Regions from separate parts of the Exiguobacterium sp. s101 genome, predicted to be linked through region 2. Evidence: predicted binding sites of a transcription regulator. Region 2 holds the regulator's gene; each other region holds the start of a gene.
The links. Region 2 encodes Rex, which represses fermentation and respiration genes when NADH is low (regulators of the CRP and FNR family bind a similar motif). Its sites were predicted from a motif close to TTGTGAAATATTTCACAA; they were not measured.
Positions count from the first base shown of each region.

Region 1: a site for Rex is predicted at 4,525-4,542, ahead of KNO76_RS00250 (formate/nitrite transporter family protein). Genes of this name have one in related genera too.
Region 3: a site for Rex is predicted at 3,531-3,548, ahead of KNO76_RS05420 (L-lactate dehydrogenase). Genes of this name have one in related genera too.

Region 1 is NZ_JACSKX010000001.1:49,286-55,803, forward strand. It holds gene KNO76_RS00230 (S1C family serine protease) at 1-174, opposite strand, end outside; gene KNO76_RS00235 (fumarylacetoacetate hydrolase family protein) at 286-1,104, opposite strand; gene nrdG (anaerobic ribonucleoside-triphosphate reductase activating protein) at 1,159-1,614, opposite strand; gene KNO76_RS00245 (anaerobic ribonucleoside triphosphate reductase) at 1,592-3,442, opposite strand; gene KNO76_RS00250 (formate/nitrite transporter family protein) at 3,634-4,464, opposite strand; gene KNO76_RS00255 (50S ribosomal protein L25/general stress protein Ctc) at 4,792-5,436, opposite strand; gene mutL (DNA mismatch repair endonuclease MutL) at 5,602-6,518, opposite strand, start outside.
Region 2 is NZ_JACSKX010000012.1:87,097-93,614, forward strand. It holds gene KNO76_RS11075 (hypothetical protein) at 158-556, opposite strand; gene KNO76_RS11080 (hypothetical protein) at 553-711, opposite strand; gene KNO76_RS11085 (NAD(P)-binding domain-containing protein) at 844-1,116, opposite strand; gene KNO76_RS11090 (hypothetical protein) at 1,109-1,258, opposite strand; gene KNO76_RS11095 (PspC domain-containing protein) at 1,393-1,575, shown strand; gene KNO76_RS11100 (FAD-dependent oxidoreductase) at 1,611-2,957, opposite strand; gene tatC (twin-arginine translocase subunit TatC) at 3,178-3,966, opposite strand; gene KNO76_RS11110 (twin-arginine translocase TatA/TatE family subunit) at 3,970-4,164, opposite strand; gene KNO76_RS11115 (redox-sensing transcriptional repressor Rex) at 4,197-4,853, opposite strand; gene KNO76_RS11120 (ABC-F family ATP-binding cassette domain-containing protein) at 5,004-6,518, shown strand, end outside.
Region 3 is NZ_JACSKX010000004.1:137,304-143,821, forward strand. It holds gene KNO76_RS05405 (YqgQ family protein) at 45-239, opposite strand; gene KNO76_RS05410 (M42 family metallopeptidase) at 236-1,258, opposite strand; gene KNO76_RS05415 (rhomboid family intramembrane serine protease) at 1,271-2,323, opposite strand; gene KNO76_RS05420 (L-lactate dehydrogenase) at 2,456-3,412, opposite strand; gene KNO76_RS05425 (DUF92 domain-containing protein) at 3,582-4,352, opposite strand; gene KNO76_RS05430 (5-formyltetrahydrofolate cyclo-ligase) at 4,331-4,885, opposite strand; gene rpmG (50S ribosomal protein L33) at 4,940-5,104, opposite strand; gene KNO76_RS05440 (1,4-alpha-glucan branching protein domain-containing protein) at 5,189-6,518, opposite strand, start outside.

The sequences.
Region 1 (6,518 bases), on a different contig from region 2:
GATGACCCCGCCCACAAGTCCTGGGAACATGCGGCTGACGAATGACGGTTTTGTTTGTGTTCGTACCATTGTCTCTTCTCGGTTGGATGAACCGAGTTCTGTATCTAACCAATCTTTTTGTTGCTCTGATTCATGTAATTGATCGCGTTCATTTGATTGATCGTGACGATCCATAATGATTCATCTCCTCTGTGTTATCTTCTACCCTTACTATAACGAAGAGGAACACTCATTTATAAAATGATAAATGAATTACAAGATTCTTCACATTTTGCGTCATTTCATTCAGACAATCACATTTCTTAACGTACCGAGACCTTCAATCGCCACTTCGACGGTGTCTCCCGTTTGAAGATACGTCGGTGGCGTCATCCCATGCCCGACCCCGGCAGGCGTACCCGTCGCGATGATGTCACCCGCTTCGAGCGTCATGCCTTTCGACAATGTACGAATGAGCTCGTCAATCGGACGAATCATATCGGCTGTCGTCCCGTTTTGACGCGTCTCCCCGTTAACACTTGTTTTGATTTGGAGAGGGAACTGGAGCTCGTCAGGTGTCAAGATGAACGGTCCCATCGGACAAAACGTATCGAACGACTTACCACGGAAGAATTGGACATGTTCTTTTTGTACGTCTCGAGCCGTCACATCGTTTAGAATAGTGTAACCGAAAATGTGCTCCTCGACCGCTTCGATGTCTCGTCCAGACTTGCCGATAATGACGGCGAGCTCACCCTCATAGTCTAGTTTATCCGTCAATTCCGGATGACGCTCAATGACAGCCTCCGGACCGACGACCGAGGTCGGCGCTTTCGTGAAGATGACGAGTTTCCCCGCTCCCGCTGTATCCATCTCTTTCACGTGTTCTTCGTAGTTCTTGCCGATACAAATCACGTTTTTTAGCGGACGGTATGGGGCGAGAAGCTTCACTTCCGTCACTCGGTATGAGGGCGCCACGTCCAAATCGATATCCGGCTCGAATTCACGCGCGATGACTTCGAGTAAGTTTGTCGTATGTACTTGATTGCTGACATCGTAGACGAAATCACCCTCGACAATTCCCACTCCTTGTTCTTCCTGCATCTCAAAACTACACCATTTCATCAATACTCCCCCTTTTTTATCATTATACAAAAAATCGAGACATCTCTGCCTCGATTACACTTTATTCAAAAAGATGATCCGTTGATTACTCGATCCCCGAAAGCGGAGTCCCATGTCTCGTAGCGACTGCTCAAAGCGACCGTCAACGAGCACATCGGCGTAGTCTAACACGGTTTGAACCGTTTCGTCGTGCATCGCTTCCAACTGTTCAAGCGTATAACCGGTATACACCCACACATTTTTACCGAGCGACTTACATGCCATGACGAGTTCCGCTAACGCTGACAATTGAAGAAACGGTTCACCCCCTGAGACAGTCACACCGTCCCAGCCGCTCACCTTGATGCGTTGAACGAGTTCCTCCACTTCGACTTCCTCACCACCGGCTGGATTCCAGGAAGACGGATTGTGACAACCTTTACAGCGATGGGGACAGCCTGCAGTAAAGATGACCGTCCGAATCCCCGGTCCATCGACCACAGACTCTTCAACGACGGATAGAATGCGCATCATGTTTCACCCTCGCTCGTTCTTCTTCTCGCTTTGCCGTATTCCAGCGATCCATCGTCCCGACTAAATAACCGGTGATCCGACGGATTCGTTCGATGTCTTCATCCTCGCCACAAGTCGGACAGGCCGCATCAATCAATCCCTCTAACCCGCAATTCCCGCAACGGTCGACCGGATGATTGATGGAACCATAGCCGATGTCATGCTGACGCATCAAGCGGACAATCGATTCTACCGCTTCCGCATTGTGGGCGAGAGAACCGTCGACCTCGACATATGAAATATGCCCAGCGTCACATAACGCGTGATACGGTGCCTCAATCCGAATTTTCTCACGGATGGATACAGACTGATAGACCGGCACATGGAACGAATTCGTATAGAAGGCACGATTGGTGACACCTTCAATCATCCCGAACTCTTCCTGGTCTCGCGTCACAAATTTACCTGACAGTCCTTCTGCCGGTGTCGCAAGCAACGAAAAATTTAAATCGTACGCTTCGGCTGCCACACGCATTCGATTGGCTAGATGGGTGACGATGTCGAGACCGATTCGTTCCGCCTCACGCGACTCGGCATGTGTACTACCTGTCAACACCTTCAGCGTTTCGGCGAGCCCGATGAAGCCGAGTGAGAGCGTTCCTTGTTTCAATACGTCTCGGACTTCATCTTGCATATGTAACTGCTCACTTCCACGCCAGACACCTTGTGTGTAGAGGAATCGGAATTCTTCAGCGCGACGCGTGCATTGATAGTCGAAACGTTCGACCAACTGTTCGATGCCGATGTCGATATATCGGTTGAGAATGCGGTAAAAGTCAGTGAGCGACTCCGAGACAAGCGCCATTTTCACTAAGTTGAGTGTGGAGAAGGAAAGATTGCCACGTCCGATTGACGTCTCCTCCCCGTGCCGGTTTCCCATGACCCGAGTGCGGCAGCCCATATACGCCACCTCTGATTCATGCGTCCCATCGTAGTATGACGCGTTGAACGGGGCATCGATGAAAGAAAAGTTCGGGAAAAGCCGTTTGCCCGTGACGCGACACGCTTCACGGAAAAGATCGACGTTCGGATCGTCCTCGTGGAAGTTGATGCCTTCTTTTACTTTAAAGATTTGAATGGGAAAAATCGGGGTCTCTCCATTCCCTAACCCACGTTCCGTGGCACGTAGCAACTCCCGAATGAGGATGCGTCCCCACTTTGAGGTGTCCGTCCCGTAATTGATTGAGACGAAGGGCACTTGCCCGCCACCTCGTGAATGCATCGAGTTCGCATTGTGGATGAACGCTTCACACGCCTGATACGTCGCAGAGATAGTTTCTTCTTCCGCGAGTTGCTCCAATTGCACATCGTCCCAGTCAACAGGCAATGATTGGAGTCGGCTCAGTTGGCGCTCATATGTCTTCTCGACATACGGTGCCAAATCGACGTCAAACATCGGGAACGCCTGTCCCCCATGCTGCATATTTTGATTCGCTTGAAGGATGATGGACGCGAGTGCCATGGCGGAACGAATGTCTTTTGGTGACCGAATCGTTCCATGCCCCGTATGGAATCCATCTTTTAATAATTGACCGAGTGGAATTTGACAACATGTCGTTGAGCCTGTGATGTAATAGTCGGCGTCGTGCACGTATAGATAGTTCTCACTTACGGCCTGTTTTGATTGCTCCGACATTAAATACGTCTGCGACAGTTCTTTAGACACTTCTGAAGAGAGTCGTGCTAATTTTCCGAGCGGGGACTTTCCGTCCACGTTCGCATTTTCCTGCACTAAGTCTTGGTCTGGTAAGACGCAGACGTCCTCATACAACTGCAATAATTTCAAAACCTATCACCTCACTATATATGGATTTTAAACATTTAAAATTGTTTTTAAAATCCTATATATAGATTATGACACGTATTTTTCTCGATGGTCACGAGTCGATATTGTGACAGTTTATCTGTGCCTTTACGACAAAAAAGAGCCTCGTCTTCGATAAGACAAGGCTCAACGTTATATGTGATAAACGTCATTTATTTAGCAGCTTTTACGACTTTTAATTCGACTTCTTCCTCGAGTTCTTGTGCCTCACGGAGACCTTTCGAGTTAAGCCATGTATAGATGGCTCCCATAAAGAGGGCACCGCCGATAATGTTACCGAACGTCGCAGGAATCAAGTTGTGAATCGCACCTGCCATGCTGATCGTCTCAGGATGTGGAACGACGAGCGTCAAGGCGAACAAGACGAAGTTGGCAATGACGTGGTCGAATCCTGAAGCGAAGAAGACCGCGACAAGGAAGATCATCGAGAAGATTTGAGCGAACTCATTTTTCATTTGTTTCGGTAAGAAAATAGCGAGACAGACCATCCAGTTACAGAAGATGGCGCGGAAGAAAATTTCGACCGTCGTATGATGCATTTTCCCCTCAACAACGGAGAACAACCAATTGTTCATGCCAAGTTCTTGGATGACGCCAGTCGGTGCTAGTAATAATGCGAAAAGGATGCCCCCGAGTGCGTTTCCGACGAAGCAGAGCAACCAGACGAGCATCGTATCACTGAGCGTCGTATAACCGCGAAGTGTCGACGTCGTGAAATACATCGTATTCCCTGTGAACAACTCGGCTCCCCCATAGATGATCATGACGAGCGCGATCCCGAACGAGAAGCCCCCGATGAGTGTCGTGAACGGAGATTCCGCTAAATACATACCGTTAACGACTTTCAACGTAAAGATTGAAGCAAAGCCGATGAAGATCCCGGCTAACATTGCCCGTAAAAAGTATTCCATTGGACGATAATGAATCATTTGCGAGGAAGCCTGTGCTTTTTTCCGTAATGATTCGAGTGCATGGATTTCCATTGATGCCATGTCACAAACCCTTCTTTCTGAATAATTAAATAGGAAAGTATCAGTTCTAATATGTGAAATCATTAACAATATAAACTGTACAGTCTCTGTTGGCAATCACTTCTAGAAGGAATTGACAGAGTGTTCACATCGTAATCGTTTACATATGGCGGATTTGTGACAAACAAAAATGTTAGTGTAATTTGGAATCTGAAAATCGGTTGCTCAAAAAATGTTCAGTAAACAGAGCTGCTTCATAAACAGAGGAGCATCGCCCCATCTCGGGACGATGCTCCTCTCAATTGAGTCGTGTCATTATTACAGACACAGACGTAACTTTTATTCTTTATCCTCAGTCGATTCTTCTGTTTCTTCAGAAGATCCTTCTGAAGCTTCCCCTTCAGTTGAAGCTTCTTCCGTCTCTTCTTCCTCAGAAGCAACCGGCTCATTCACTGATGCGATATGCATGTCTGACTCTGAGACAATCGTGTACGATTTGTCTTTCGGAAGGTCTGCTACCGTCACCGAGTCACCGATTTCGAGATCAGTTACATCGAGTTCGATCCGTTCAGGAATGTTGGCAGGTGTCGCTGCGACCGTCACTTTGTAGAGCGACTGGGCGAGGTATCCGCCTTCTTTGACGCCTTTCGCGTCACCAACAAGGATGATATCCGCTTCGACTTCTGTCTCTTCATCCATCTTCACAGCCATGAACTCAACGTGTTGATAGAAGTTTGTGAACGGGTTCGTTTCCGATCCGTGCACGAGCGTGTTGATTTTGTTTCCATCGTAATGGAGTTCAATCAAGGCATTGTCACCATGGTCTCGAAGAATTTTACGAAGGTCCATCTCATCAAACACGATTGGCGTACTGTCTACTTTATAGCCGTAGACGACACCTAACGCTTTTCCTTCGTTACGCAACTTCGTGCGTAGTGAGCGTGGGCGTAATTCTCGTTTTGATACTTGAAGTTTGCTCGTCATTTTCTTTTCCTCCTACATGGATATACATTTCATGTCGACATCTTGAGGGTGAGGCAGTGAAAAAGCCACCTCTCAACCTCGATGCGTTGCGTGACATGTGTATAGTTTTCCCATATGGACTGTTGAATAAACGTTACATCGTATTAAAAAGAAGTAACAAGACGATTACATGACGCGTTTAAACAACTTCTCAAGCTCGTACGTGCTCCACTTCACGAGAATCGGTCGACCGTGAGGACATGTGAAAGGAGACGTTGTTCGGCTTAAATCATCAATCAATTGTCGCATCATCTCCATATTAAGTGGATGATTCGCTTTGATCGATCGTTTACACGCCATGAGGATTGATGCTTCCTCGCGGTATTTCGCGATGTCAATCGACCGCTGTTGAATCGCCATCTCTACTAAATCACGAATCGTACCTTCTAAGTCATGTTGCGGATACCATGTCGGAATCTCACGGACAAGGAACGTGTTACCCCCAAACGGCTCTAACGTAATGCCGGCATCCGCTAGGAGCGGGAGTACTTCTTCGATGGCAAGCGTTTCTTCTTGTGTGAATTCTAATGTCAACGGAATCAATAGAAGCTGATACTCTTTTTCCGGACGTCCTAACTGCTCATAAAACAACTCATACTTGATGCGTTCCTGGGCAGCATGTTGGTCCATCACGTACATTCCGTCTTCCGCTCCACAGATGATATAACTCGAATGGAGTTGCCCGATGACGTCTAACGCCGGAAGACGTTCGGACTGACGAACGGGTTCCTCGACCTGTTCTGGCTGAAGCATCTCTGGCTCCGGCTCATGAACGAGCGGAGCCGGATTCCACTGGGAAGGAGATGTGAGCGACTCTTTGCGTTCCCGAGGAATCGGATAGTTCCATTCGACGGTGTCTGCTTGTTTAGGTTGCGGCTCCATCGAAAAGTCGAGTTTCGACTGTTCAGACGGTGTCTCTCGTTTTGGCTTTAATTCTTGTTTCACAGACGGAATGAGACGTTGCTCACGGAGCGTCAATTGAACGGTCTCTCTGATGAGTTGGCATAGTTCTTTTTCTTTTGACAACCGCACTTCACGTTTCG
Region 2 (6,518 bases):
CAAAATCAAAATAGCCGAACAAGTCGACACAGACGTCCTTCAGCTCGACCGGGAACGGAATGGTCCGCTCCTCGTTATAGAGCGTAAAAGAAAAGCTCGTCCTACGACGAGCGGCGTCCTAAATCAAACCCATCCTTTCTCAGCGAAGGGATGGTTTTTAGTCGAGCTGTTGTTGGTGCATCGCATAGATCAAGGTCAACGCCCGAATGCAGAAGATTGTCGAGAAGCCATAAATGCTCAGTTCGAGCAACGAAACAGATGGATATCGTAGGCCAAGGGAGAGCACATAGCCTACCAAACAAAGAAAAACGACGAATGTGATCGTCCACTCATCCGACTTCCGCTTCATCTTCTCCGCTAATCCCTTTTCTTCTTTTTCTACACGTTCCCGCTGCCAAAAGTAAAAGAACAACGCATACATCACAAACGAGATTCTCGGAACGTCGCCTAAGAGTAAATCAAAGATGATGAGCCCTAAAAATAAGTATGTCCCTAATTGATAACCGCTCTTCATTTGAAGTCGCGAACGAAGTGATTCGCTCGACCCCCACTTCATAATCCAATCACCGCCACGGTCAACACACCGTAGACAAACCCGAGTACAATCGCCCCGATGGCCATACGCTTATATTGTGGATATTGATGAAGCGCGACCGCCCCACCGACGACATGAACAAATGCGACGATGAACGTCAAAATCGCTAATACCATCTAAATTCTCCTCTTTGTTATAAATATCTTTTAGTAATTCGTAGGAATCACTTTATTTATCACAATGAAACCTGCATTCATTATAACAATTTCAATTTAAGAAAGTAGGAAATCATGATGAGTTATTCCACTTCAAATCTGACAACAGAAGAGTTGCTGTATGTAAATAGCGAAGTCGATTTTGTTTGATAGCTCGACGACAAGCCGCACCGCTTCCTCATCTTCACCCGCGACGAACATGACGGACCCGTCCGGATTGCCTAAATTCTCGACCCCCGTCTGATTGAACGTCTTCACAACTTTCTTATCCGGAATGAGTCGTTGCAAATACTCCGCACCTGACACTCCGTCCGGCCGCTCCACTTCGAAAAACTCAATCGTAATCGGATTCGTCACATCAATCAATACTTTCCCCATCCAATCCAGCGAGTGTTGGTAACAGGTCGACCGCTTCCGCAAACGGTGTACATAGCAATAAAACATCACTCGTCGAGGCGACCTCCTGTAACGTCAACACCCCTTCCCGCTCTGTGTGTGCTCCATACACCACCTCATAACCGGTCTGTTCGAATCGCTCCCCGAGTAACTTGTAAATAATCTACATTAACAAATCAATCGACGAGGATGTTTTATGCACTTATTATGGTAAAATTTACATATCAACTCATAAGGAGTTTTGCTATGCAACGTACACTTCGTAAGTCGGCGACCGACCGCTCGATTGCCGGTGTATGCGGTGGGATCGCTGAATACGTGAACATCTCTTCACTCGGTATTCGGCTACTATTCGTTTTTTTGCCGGCTAACTTTCTCATCTACATCCTTCTTGCCAACTTGATGAAAGATGCGCCACGCTATCTATAAGAAAACGCGAAAGCTTTTAGCTTCCGCGTTTTTCGTTAGGCATTCACTTTGTCTTTCATCGCTTCAAGCGCTCCGCTGTTCAGGAAGTGCCATGGTTTGTTGTAGTGCGGTTGGAAGAAGAAGTCGACATAGGCGAGCTCTTCGATTGTCATCTCGTTTTGGATGGCTAGCGAGAGTGTGTTGACCGCTTGCGTCAAATCCGCTTTCGATAACACTTGTCCACCGACAATACGGTGTGTTCCTTTTTCATAGACGAGTTTGAATTCGACTTTCTCTGCGGTCGGCATAAACTCCGGACGATACGCGTCTTCGATGACGACACTTTCGACTTCGAGCCCAAAGAGTGCTGCCGCTTCTTCCGTTAATCCAGACGACGCGATATTCCAGTCATAGAGTCGAAGTCCTGACGTTCCTTGTGTTCCTTGGTAGCGGACTCGTGGTTGCATCAAGTTCTCCGCGACGAGTGTTCCCATGCGGACAGCGTTCGTCGCAAGTGGGATATAAGCGTGTGTGCGTGCCGGGTTGTAGTAGACGGCACAGCTGTCCCCCGCCGCAAAGATGTCCGGGTTGCTCGTGCGCATGTAGTCATCGACGATGATGGCGCCGTTCCCGAGCATGTCGACCTGTCCTTCTAGGAGTCCTGTATTCGGACGGAATCCGACGCACAAGATGACGAGATCCGCTTCGAATTCACCTTTGTCTGTCACGACATGTGTGACGTTCCCATCTGTTCCACGGAACGCATCGACCGTCTGGCCGAGTTCAAGATCGATTCCGCGATTTGTCATGTCCGCTTCTAATTGATCCGTGAACGACTTGTCGAGATATTTATTCAAGATGCGGTCGGCACTATCGATAAATGTGACATGTTTTCCGTATGCTTCGAACGCTTCGACGAGTTCGACTCCGATATAGCCCGCCCCGATGACGGCAATCTTCGTCGCATCTGTCGCGCGTTCGATGATGCGTTGGGCATGCGCGTAGTTTTTACAGAGCTCGATTCCGTTCATCTCGATCCCCGGAAGCGTTGGGACGATTGGCCATGAACCTGTCGTGACAATCAAGCGGTCATACGTGTCATGCACGTCTTCCCCGGTCTCAAGATTTTTGGCGTGGACCGTCTTCGCTTCGGAGTCGATCGACAAGACGTCATGTTTCATGCGCATCGTCGCACCGAGTTCTTTAAGTTCACGTGGAGAGGAGTAGAACAACTCTTCCGCACGTTGGACGACCCCACCGACGTGGAGCGCGATCCCACACGAAAGGAAGCTGACATTATCGTTCCGCTCGTAAACGGTGATGTCGAGATTGTCATGCTTGGCGAGTAATCCTTTGACAGCTGCTGTTCCTGCGTGTGTACATCCGATGACTGCGATTTTCATATGAGTCGTCTCTCCTTTTATGTTAGACAATACGTTTCGTTTTACATTGTGATAAACATCACACTTAATCCTTGATCTTAGTGTACTATTTCACAATATAAGGTTCAACGACTATGCTCACTATTTCACTTAAAAGTGTCTAAAGTTTGAACAGCATGAAAGTCCTGTTGAGCTAGAGTGTAATACACAAAAAAGCACCATCCCATTTACGGAACGATGCTCATTTCTCATTCATCTGTTTCATTAAATCCATCTGTTCTTGCACCATCGCTTCTTTCTCCCGGCGCAGCACCCCTTTATAGGTGATACGTGAAATCGATAAGCTGATCTCGTATAGGAAGAAGAGCGGTAGTGACACCATGAGGTGCGACGTCAAGTCCGGTGGTGTGATGAACGCCGCGACCACGAATAGCGCAAAGTACGCGTACTTTCGAATCTTCGATAAGAAGTACGGGGTCACGACACCGATCCGGGTGAGGAACATCGTCACGACCGGTAATTGGAATAATAGACCGAACGGAATTGTCAGCTGCAACAAGAACGTGAAGTAATTATTGGCCCCGATGAGTTGTTCGAGTCCGAGGTCTTGCCCGAGGTCCGTCGAGATATCGAGGACGAGCGGGAACAACCAATAGTAGGCGAACGCAAGACCAATCAAGAACAATCCGAAGATGATCGGGATATAGGCAAGCGTGCCTTTCCGCTCATTCGGATGCAGACCGGGTGCGACAAACGCCCACACTTGATACAGTAGGAATGGGCTCGCCGCAATCAGGCCGATGACGAGCGCCAAGTTCAAGTAAATCATGAGTGGGTCCGCGACCCCAAAGGCGTTCAGTTCGAGCCCACGTTCGATGAGATCTTCTTGCAAGTATGCGAGTACATATTTGACACTCGGCAAAGCCATCAAAAAGAAGGCAAAGACGACAAATGCAGATAGCATCAGTCGTCTCCGCAGCTCTGTCAAGTGATCGGTGAGTTCCCGCTCTTGATCAGGTTGATGATTCATGGCTTACTGCTCTTTCTTTTCGATAGCTTTCTTGTCGTTCTTGTCGTTCTCGTCGTGCTCGTTCATCATGCCGTTCGTTGCATTTTTGAACTCACGAAGCGTCTGCCCGGCCGCGCGACCAAACTCCGGTAATTTCTTCGGTCCGAAGAGAATGAGTGCGATGATGGCGATGACAAATAGACTCACCCCACCTGGCATCCCGACGACGAGTGATGATGCTAGTAATTCCATTATTGATGGACCCCCTCAGCGGTTGGATAGTGTTGCATAAAGTAAATGAGTGACTGCAGCTCAATCGACAAATCGATGTGATGGACGCGAACGGTGTCCGGTACAGTGAGTCGTGCCGGTGTGAAGTTCAAGATACCCTTGATGCCGAATCGCACCAAGTCGTCTGCGACGGGCTGCGCATAGGCAGAAGGTACCGTCAAAATGGCGACGTCGATCTTGTTTTGCTTCATAATCTGTTCCATCTCATCGACGTGATGAATTGGGACGCCTGACATCGTCGTGCCGACTTTTGTCTCGTCTGCGTCGAACCCGACGACGATATGTGTGTTATTGTTTTTAAGGAAGTTATAGTTGACGAATGCCGTCCCAAGGTGACCGACCCCGACCAAGGCGACATTCGTAATCTCGTCTTGATTCAGTGTCTTTCGGAAAAAGTCTAACAGATACTGCACGTTATAGCCATATCCCTTTTTACCGAGCGCACCGAAGTACGAGAAATCACGGCGAATCGTAGCCGAATCGACCTTGACCGCCTCACTCAGTTCTGCTGAAGAGACACGTTGTTTCCCTGACGCATGCAGGCTTTGAATAAATCGATAGTATAGTGGCAACCGTTTGGCTGTCGCTTGTGGAATCTTTGGTTCGTTTTGACTCAACGGAAAGAGCCTCCTTTTTACGACACGTTACAAACGAATCTGAATTTCATACACCTTGATTGTAAACGAATTCACATGACCACTCAACGAATATACCTAAAATCGCTGAAAAATACAGTATACTAAATAGAGAGAAAGGGGTTTTTTCACTTGATCCTACTGCAAGTCAACAACTTATCCAAATCCTTCGGCGTCGAGCCGATTTTAGAAAACGTAAAACTCGAAATCCAGGAAGGTGAACGTGTCGCCCTCGTCGGTCGGAACGGTGCCGGTAAGTCCACACTTTTGAAAGTCATCGCTGGTGAATACAACTATGATTCCGGGGACATCATGAAGCCAAAAGACGTCACCATCGGCTATCTCGCCCAAGACTCAGGGCTCGAATCCGACGAGACGATCTGGAACGAGATGCTCACCGTCTTCACGGACTTGATCGAGCAGGAGAAGACGCTCCGTCGCATGGAAGCCGACATGGGATCCGAACGAATCCTAAATGACGCCGCTGCGTACGAACGTCTCCTCTCTTCTTACGATGAAGAGCAGCATACGTTCAAAGAGCGTGGCGGTTACCAGTATGAAGCGACCATCCGCTCGGTCCTCCATGGGATGCGCTTCTATCCGGATGACTTCGAACGTCGCATCGACACGCTATCCGGGGGACAACGGACACGTCTCGCCTTGGCGAAGATGCTCCTTCAAAGTCCTGACCTGCTCATCTTGGATGAGCCGACGAACCATTTGGACATCGAGACGCTCGCCTGGCTCGAGAAGTACTTGGGCGGCTATAAAGGAGCTGTCCTCATCGTCTCCCACGACCGGTACTTCCTCGACCGTGTCGTTTCGGTCGTCTATGAGCTGTCACGTCATCGGAGCCGTCGCTTCGTCGGGAACTATACGAAGTATCTCGAGCAGAAGGCTGCCCTTTACGAACAAGAGAAGAAGCAGTTCGAGTCGCAGCAAGAAGAGATTGCCAAGATGCAGGACTTCATCCAGCGAAACATCGCCCGGGCGACGACGACGAAACGGGCGCAAAGCGTACGGAAGCGTCTCGAGAAAGTCGACCGTCTCGATGCTCCGGACGGTGACGAACGCAGTGCTGTCCTCTCGTTCTCTATCAAACGCCAGAGTGGGAACGATGTATTGAGCGCGAGTGACCTCGCCATCGGGTATGAGGAAGCAATCGCCAAAAATCTCCGCTTCCAGCTGCAGCGCGGTGAATCCGTCGCGCTCGTCGGTCCGAACGGGGTCGGGAAGTCGACATTACTCAAAGTGTTGACGAAACAACAAGCCGTCCTCACGGGTGAGATCCGTTACGGGACCGGCGTCGAGATCGGCTACTACGATCAGGAGCAACAAAACTTGTCTGACACAAACCGTGTCATCGATGAGATTTGGAACGACTGGCCGCTCATGCGTGAGCAAGAAGTGCGGAGTCTTCTCGGTCAGTTCCTCTTCAGCGGCGATGACGTCACGAAACGTGTCCTCGAACTATCGGGTGGTGAACGGGCACGTCTTACGTTGGCCAAGCTGAAGCTCGAGCAACCGAACCTCCTCATCTTAGACGAGCCGACGAACCACTTGGATCTCGACTCGAAGATGATTTTAGAGAATGCCCTCCTCGACTATCCGGGCACGATCCTTTTCGTCTCGCATGACCGCTACTTC
Region 3 (6,518 bases), on a different contig from region 2:
CTATTATCCCCTTAGTGCAACCCTTTGCACTAAGGGGATTTCTGTCAATCTATTGAATTTTTCAATTCGTGAGTCAAAATGATTTTGGCCGTATCATAAACGCGTTGTTCGATGATGCCCCCTTCATACATTTCGTCTAGTTCCATCATCATAAGTGAGATTTCAGCATCCCGCTCCCCAATATAAATAATGGTCCCGAACGATTTTAAAAACTGTTGGACATCATAAAAATTTTTCATGCTTCTTCCTCCATCGTTGTCAATACATAACGATATAACAAATCACGTGTCGCTTCCATTGATGACGTGTGTGTCCGTTCATAACTATGACTTGATTCGATCCCTGGGCCAATCAATGCATGTTTCACATCATAGCCTGCACGAATAGCAGCGGACGCATCTGAGCCGTAGTACGGATAAATATCTACTTTATAAGCGATTTCATGTTTTTTACAGAGAGACGTAAATGTTCTTCGAAGTTCGATATCGTATGGTCCCGAAGAGTCTTTGGCACAAATCGAGACAGTATACTCATCTGAATGTTGTCCATCCCCAAGCGCACCCATATCAACGGCAATATATTCTACTACGTCTTCCGGGATGCCCGCGTTGCCTCCAAACCCGACTTCTTCATAATTGGAAATCAAGAAGTGTACGGTGTGCGGTAAGTCATAACGGACCAGGTCTTTTGCGAGATCCAATAAAATGGAGACAGATGCTTTATCATCCAAATGGCGTGATTTCACGTATCCTGAAGACGTCACCTTGAAGCGGGGGTCAAACGATACAAAGTCACCCACTTCGACTCCGAGTGCTGTCACGTCTTCCCGCGAATGCACCTTTTCATCCAATCGAACTTCAATATTCGAAGCAGAACGTTCAGCTGAGTTCGTGTCCTTATAAACATGTACACTCGACTGATGGATGAGGATCGTTCCCTCAATCGCATCGCCTTCTTCTCGATGAATGAGACAATTCTCACCTTCAATCGCTGTCCAAGCGTATCCTCCAACTTGCGTCAAACGCAAGCGTCCACTCGGCAAGATATCTTTAACCATCGCACCTAACGTATCAACGTGCGCCGTCAAGAGCCGCGCCTCTTTTGAACGCCCAGGAAATGTTGCAAGTAATGCCCCTTTATGTAGCCGAGACGTGCTGACATTGAGTGCTTGTAATTCTCGCTCTGCGAATCGAATGGCCTCTTCCGTCATCCCAGACGGACTCGGAATGTTTACTAATGTTTTTAGTGTATCAATCATTGAAATCTCTCCTCACCAAGATCCGTACCCGTATAGTAGACCAAATAAAATGATCGTGAGCACGGAAAATATAATTCGTTGTGCGCGATTATCTTCATCTGGTAATCCTACGACTCCAGAGACGACAAATCCACCAACTAGTCCACCAGCGTGCGCAAAATGATCCAAACTTGCCCCTAAAAGAAACGCTAGTCCCACATTTAATCCTAACATAATAAAGAGCGGAGGTCCGAGCGTCTTCATAAAGAGAGAACGATCTCGTAGTCCAAAATAAAATAAAGCACCGACAAGCCCAAATAACGCACCCGAGGCACCCGCAGAAATTGATTCACTGAATGCATATGATGCTGTCGTCGCCAAAAACCCACCAATCACATAGATAATCAGGAACCGAATCGAACCATACATTCGTTCGACGAGTGGACCGAGTGACCAAAGGGCAAACATATTGATCGAAAAGTGGAACCATCCGATATGCAGAAACATCGGTGTGATCAAGCGCCACCATTCTCCCTGCTCAATGAGTAGATTCACTTTTGCACCGAATGCGATCAACGTATTCGGGTCAAGAGTTGAGCCGACAGATTCAGCTAACCACATGACTAAAAATGTGATAAACATTAGACCGTATACTACTTGCGGTTTACCAAATGAGAACCGCTTTTTTAACTCAGACTTTTTTTCGCGGTCAAGGGAGACAGCAAGCATTCGAAACCGTTCTTCTTCCATAGCGGGCGTGCAGATAGATCGAGATATTGTTACTTTTGCCGGGATTGGAAATGTTAGTGAATCAATCCTCTCCTCATCTACGAGACGTTCGCCATACAAATGAATCGTCAATCGCTTCCGTCCGATCCGAGATAGGCGAAATGCGTTTAGGATAGCATGAATATCGGTCCCGACATGATTTGCCCATGCTTTTTCGGACTGAATGTACAGATCATAGCTATCTCCCGCTTTCGTGTCGAACAAAATGACCGCGCGTGAAGGCTCTAATATCCCTTCAATTCGCCCGCCGCTTTCAACCGCCCGATAGATATCTTCCCAAAAACAAGTCGTAGCCAATGGAACTCCCTCCTTTCAAGTATTCTCTCCATTCTATTGTAAATCACTGAGCACCTCACGACAAAATCAGGACTTGTTCTGGATGCACAAATACCCGTAACCAGATGGTTACGGGTCATCACTGTATAGAGGTTACAAGACAGGTTCCATTGTTTTCATGAGCACGTTCGCAGAGTGTTGCATTTTTTGATGCTCTTCTTCTGACAATTCGATCTCAACGACTTCCCGCACTCCTTGACGATTGATGATGGCTGGTACACCGATATGGATATCATGTAGGCCATATTGCCCGTCGAGATGAGCACCGACTGTCAACAATGTGTTTTCGTTACGAAGGACGGCTTTGACCAAACGAAGTAATCCGAGACCAATTGCGTAGTATGTCGCACCTTTACGCTCAATGATATGATATGCCGCGTCACGAACGTTCACATAAATATCTTCGAGATCTTGCCAGTTATATTCGTCATGCTCTTCAAGCAATTGCTCGACCGATTTTCCGTAAATGCGGGCGTTGCTCCAAGCAGCGAATTCTGTATCTCCATGTTCGCCCATGATGTATGCGTGGCAGTTGCGCGGATCTACATTAAAGTAGTCACCAAGCATATAACGTAAGCGAGATGTATCTAGTACTGTACCTGAACCAAAGACTCGATGTTTCGGAAGACCCGAATATTTCCATGCGAGATGTGTCATGATGTCAACCGGGTTTGAGGCAATAATAATGATTCCATCAAAACCAGAGTCCATAATCTCTGAAATCATAGATTTCATAATCTTCGCATTTTTTTCGACGAGGTCAAGACGTGTTTCACCTGGACGTTGTGGCGCACCGGCAGTGATGACGACAATATCAGCTACTCCACAATCCGTGTAATCCCCTGCCCAGACACGCATTGGTGATGAAGCAAATGAGACGCCATGGTTCAAGTCCATCGCTTCCCCTTCTGCTTTTGCTTTATTGATATCAATAATGACGAGTTCTTCACATAGACTTGCTGTTGTTAATTGATAAGCGAAGCTCGCACCTACCGCACCTGCACCCACGAGTGCGACACGTGTTACTTTAGCATGATTTAATGTTTCCATATTGATTCTCCACCCTTCGAACAATCTGTTTCATGTTTTTGTTATCTCTGTTACAACATGATTGTAACATCATTCACAAACCCTAACTACAATAGAAACCGTTTTCACTTTGGCGATATTGTGACAATATTCACATTCAAATGGAACATCTTCATTTCCTGTACTACCCTCATCCGAGCACAAAAAAACAAATCAAAGTCGCTCCGAATATAGAGATGAAATTGACCGCATCGTTACCGAGCAGGCGCCATCCAGACACGTATGTCGTCGAGACCTGGTGATGAACTTTTTTTTCAGTCAATTTGCCACAGACAGTACAACGAAACTTGCGTTGCAGAGTCGCTCCAAGTAACGTGTCGATAACGCTACCGCTTAGCCCGATCCCCCATAACATGAGGAGCAGTGCCACATCCTTTTGGACAAATAAGATAGAAGAGATCACGATTACGAAAGCCCCTATAATCGACATGAATGTGCCGAATGTGGAAACTGCACCGCTTGTCCCCGGTTCGACTTGCTTAAACGTGAACATGGATCGCGGCTTATTTTTTGAGAGCACACCAAACTCCGACCCCCACGTATCGCTTGTCGCCGCGGCAATAGACACAATGTACATATAAACGTAGACAAAATTTTCTGTGAGCAGATACCCGAGTGCACAAAGAATACCGACTCCACCGTTGGCCAATACCTGTATGGCGTCGCGAGCGCCTGTTTTTTCGACGATATCATCCACTCCTTCTTTATCGCGTGAACGATATTTCGAGGCGAGCGACGAGGTCGAGAAAAACACACCTAGCAAATATAGCCCAAACCACCCAAACGATAGTCCAATCAACGTCCCTGTCAGCACTGTCAAGATGGCTCCTAAAAACGTTAATGACTGCAACCGATAACCGAGATAGGCGACGATACAAGTTACAACAAATATGGCGAACATTGGATCATCTCCTTTTCTGTCACGATCCATTCAACAGGCAGATCATGTGGTTCAGTCGGCACATGACTTACAAGCTGATTCGTGTAAGCCAAAGCAATTGTTGTTCCTTTATATGTTTTTAGAAAACGGTCATAATATCCTCCACCCCAGCCAATTCGATATCCCGCCCGATCAAATACCCTTCCTGGCACAACACAGAGGTCGATTGGCCTCGTCGTCGGTAGAGTCGTCGGCTCTAAAATATTCATGACTCCCGCCTCGAGATCATCGACCGAATGAATGATGTGAAATGTAAGTCCTTGCCTCGTTACTTTCGGGACACAAACCGTTTTTCCTGCTTCAAATGCCTCGTGAATGATTGGAGAAGTATCAATTTCAAGCGGAAGTGAAGATGTCACTGCGATTGTCTGACTTTCTTTCCATATATAGGATGAAAACAGTCGTTGGTGTATCGCTCGATCGACGAGTTGCCGATTCGTCATTTGCTTGATGGATTGATGCACGATGCGTCTTAATGTCGCTTTTTCTTCCACAACTCGTCCCTCCTTATAAAAAAAGCCGCCACATATGTGACGGCCGGTCTCTCATTATTTCACTTCGCGGTAAAGCGTGTGACGACGGAGACGTGGGTTGTATTTGCGCAACTCGAGGCGCTCAGGGTTGTTACGTTTGTTTTTCTTCGTGATGTACGTGCGATCGCCTGTTTCTGTGCAAGCTAATGTAATTTTAACGCGCATTTCTTTCACTCCCATCTCAATGATGTTGTATCAAGTGCTTTTGCTTTACAGTCTAAGCATACTCAATTATCCTACCAAGTTTCTTTTGAAAAAGCAAGGTTATTTCACGTTCTTTTTCATTGGTTTCTGTCCATACGGAGAAGATTCAAGAGGCAGGCAAGTATTGACATTCTCACTCACCTTGTACCATTGCTTCAAGTCATGGATTGAAATCTCTTCACCGACATAAACGCACTCCGCTTCAGGGAACACACTGTTCTCAATGCGATGAATCGCATCGAATAAACCACCATGCCCGTGTGGATTGCGTGTCGCTTCGAAGGACAACATAGTTGAGTATAACGGAAGCGAAAGGGATTGCGCAAGTTCTCTTGCCGCAGGAATCGTCATCCAATCAAAGTGATGAACCACTTTGAAAGAGATCCGTTTCGCCAATTCATGAACTAGTTTGACATACGCAATATTTTGCGTGGCCACCTGATTCATGACATGTTCTAAAAATGTACTAGTCGGGCTCACTCGATACACATGTATGTTCCCATGCCGCTCATACGCCGGTAACTCATCGTGGTATGGTGTCAACACGTATACGATTTCACCTTCGTTCGCTCTCGCTTCGACCTCATCAACGACCCGCTTTCCAAGTCCTCCGACGATATGACCGTGATATTCGGGAGTAAGCAGCAGGATTGCCGGCTTCTCTTGTTCACGCTCTGTCGTCACGTAATAATCATGGGGTGACAAGAATGAGTCGATGTCGATATCACCGTCTTGAAGGAACGGGTAGGCCGCGAAGTGTTCATTTAGCAATTGATCCGAGAGCTCATCCTGATAGAGCGCCGTTTCAAGTTCGGCAAACAGTCGTGTATGTTCTCGGAAGCGTTCAGCAGCGTACTGTGCCGTCGTTTGTCCATCTAAAATAAATGCCCAGTCACTCGACACAGCCAACACATAATGGCGAATCAATTGTTTCAATGCACGATTTGTTAAATCAGATTTTCCGCGATAATCAGCCACATCTTTTACGAGTTGCATCTCCATCATATGAAGGTGGCGAAGCATCCATTCATTTCGTTCATTGATCCACACTTCACCGTATCCTTTGCGCCCCCACGTATTCATCGACACGTGAACTGTCTGTAAATCTTTGAAGTGACGTTCGAGGAACATCGCCGGTGTGATGGTCTCAATCCCAAATTCCACAAGGCGCTCTGCCACTTTCCCTAGAAATTCCGGTCCTTCGAACCACCAATGACCGAACAACTCCGCATCGAACGGTGCTGTCACTAAAAATGGTGGGAACGTTTGAGCACCATGGGCTTCAAGATGTGATTCGAGTGTTTTCGCAAAATCCATCGCATGATTCTCAATTTGATGTTCCGCCCAGTCGCGGACATAGAAATCTTTTTGATCCGTGTCGCCCGTGATT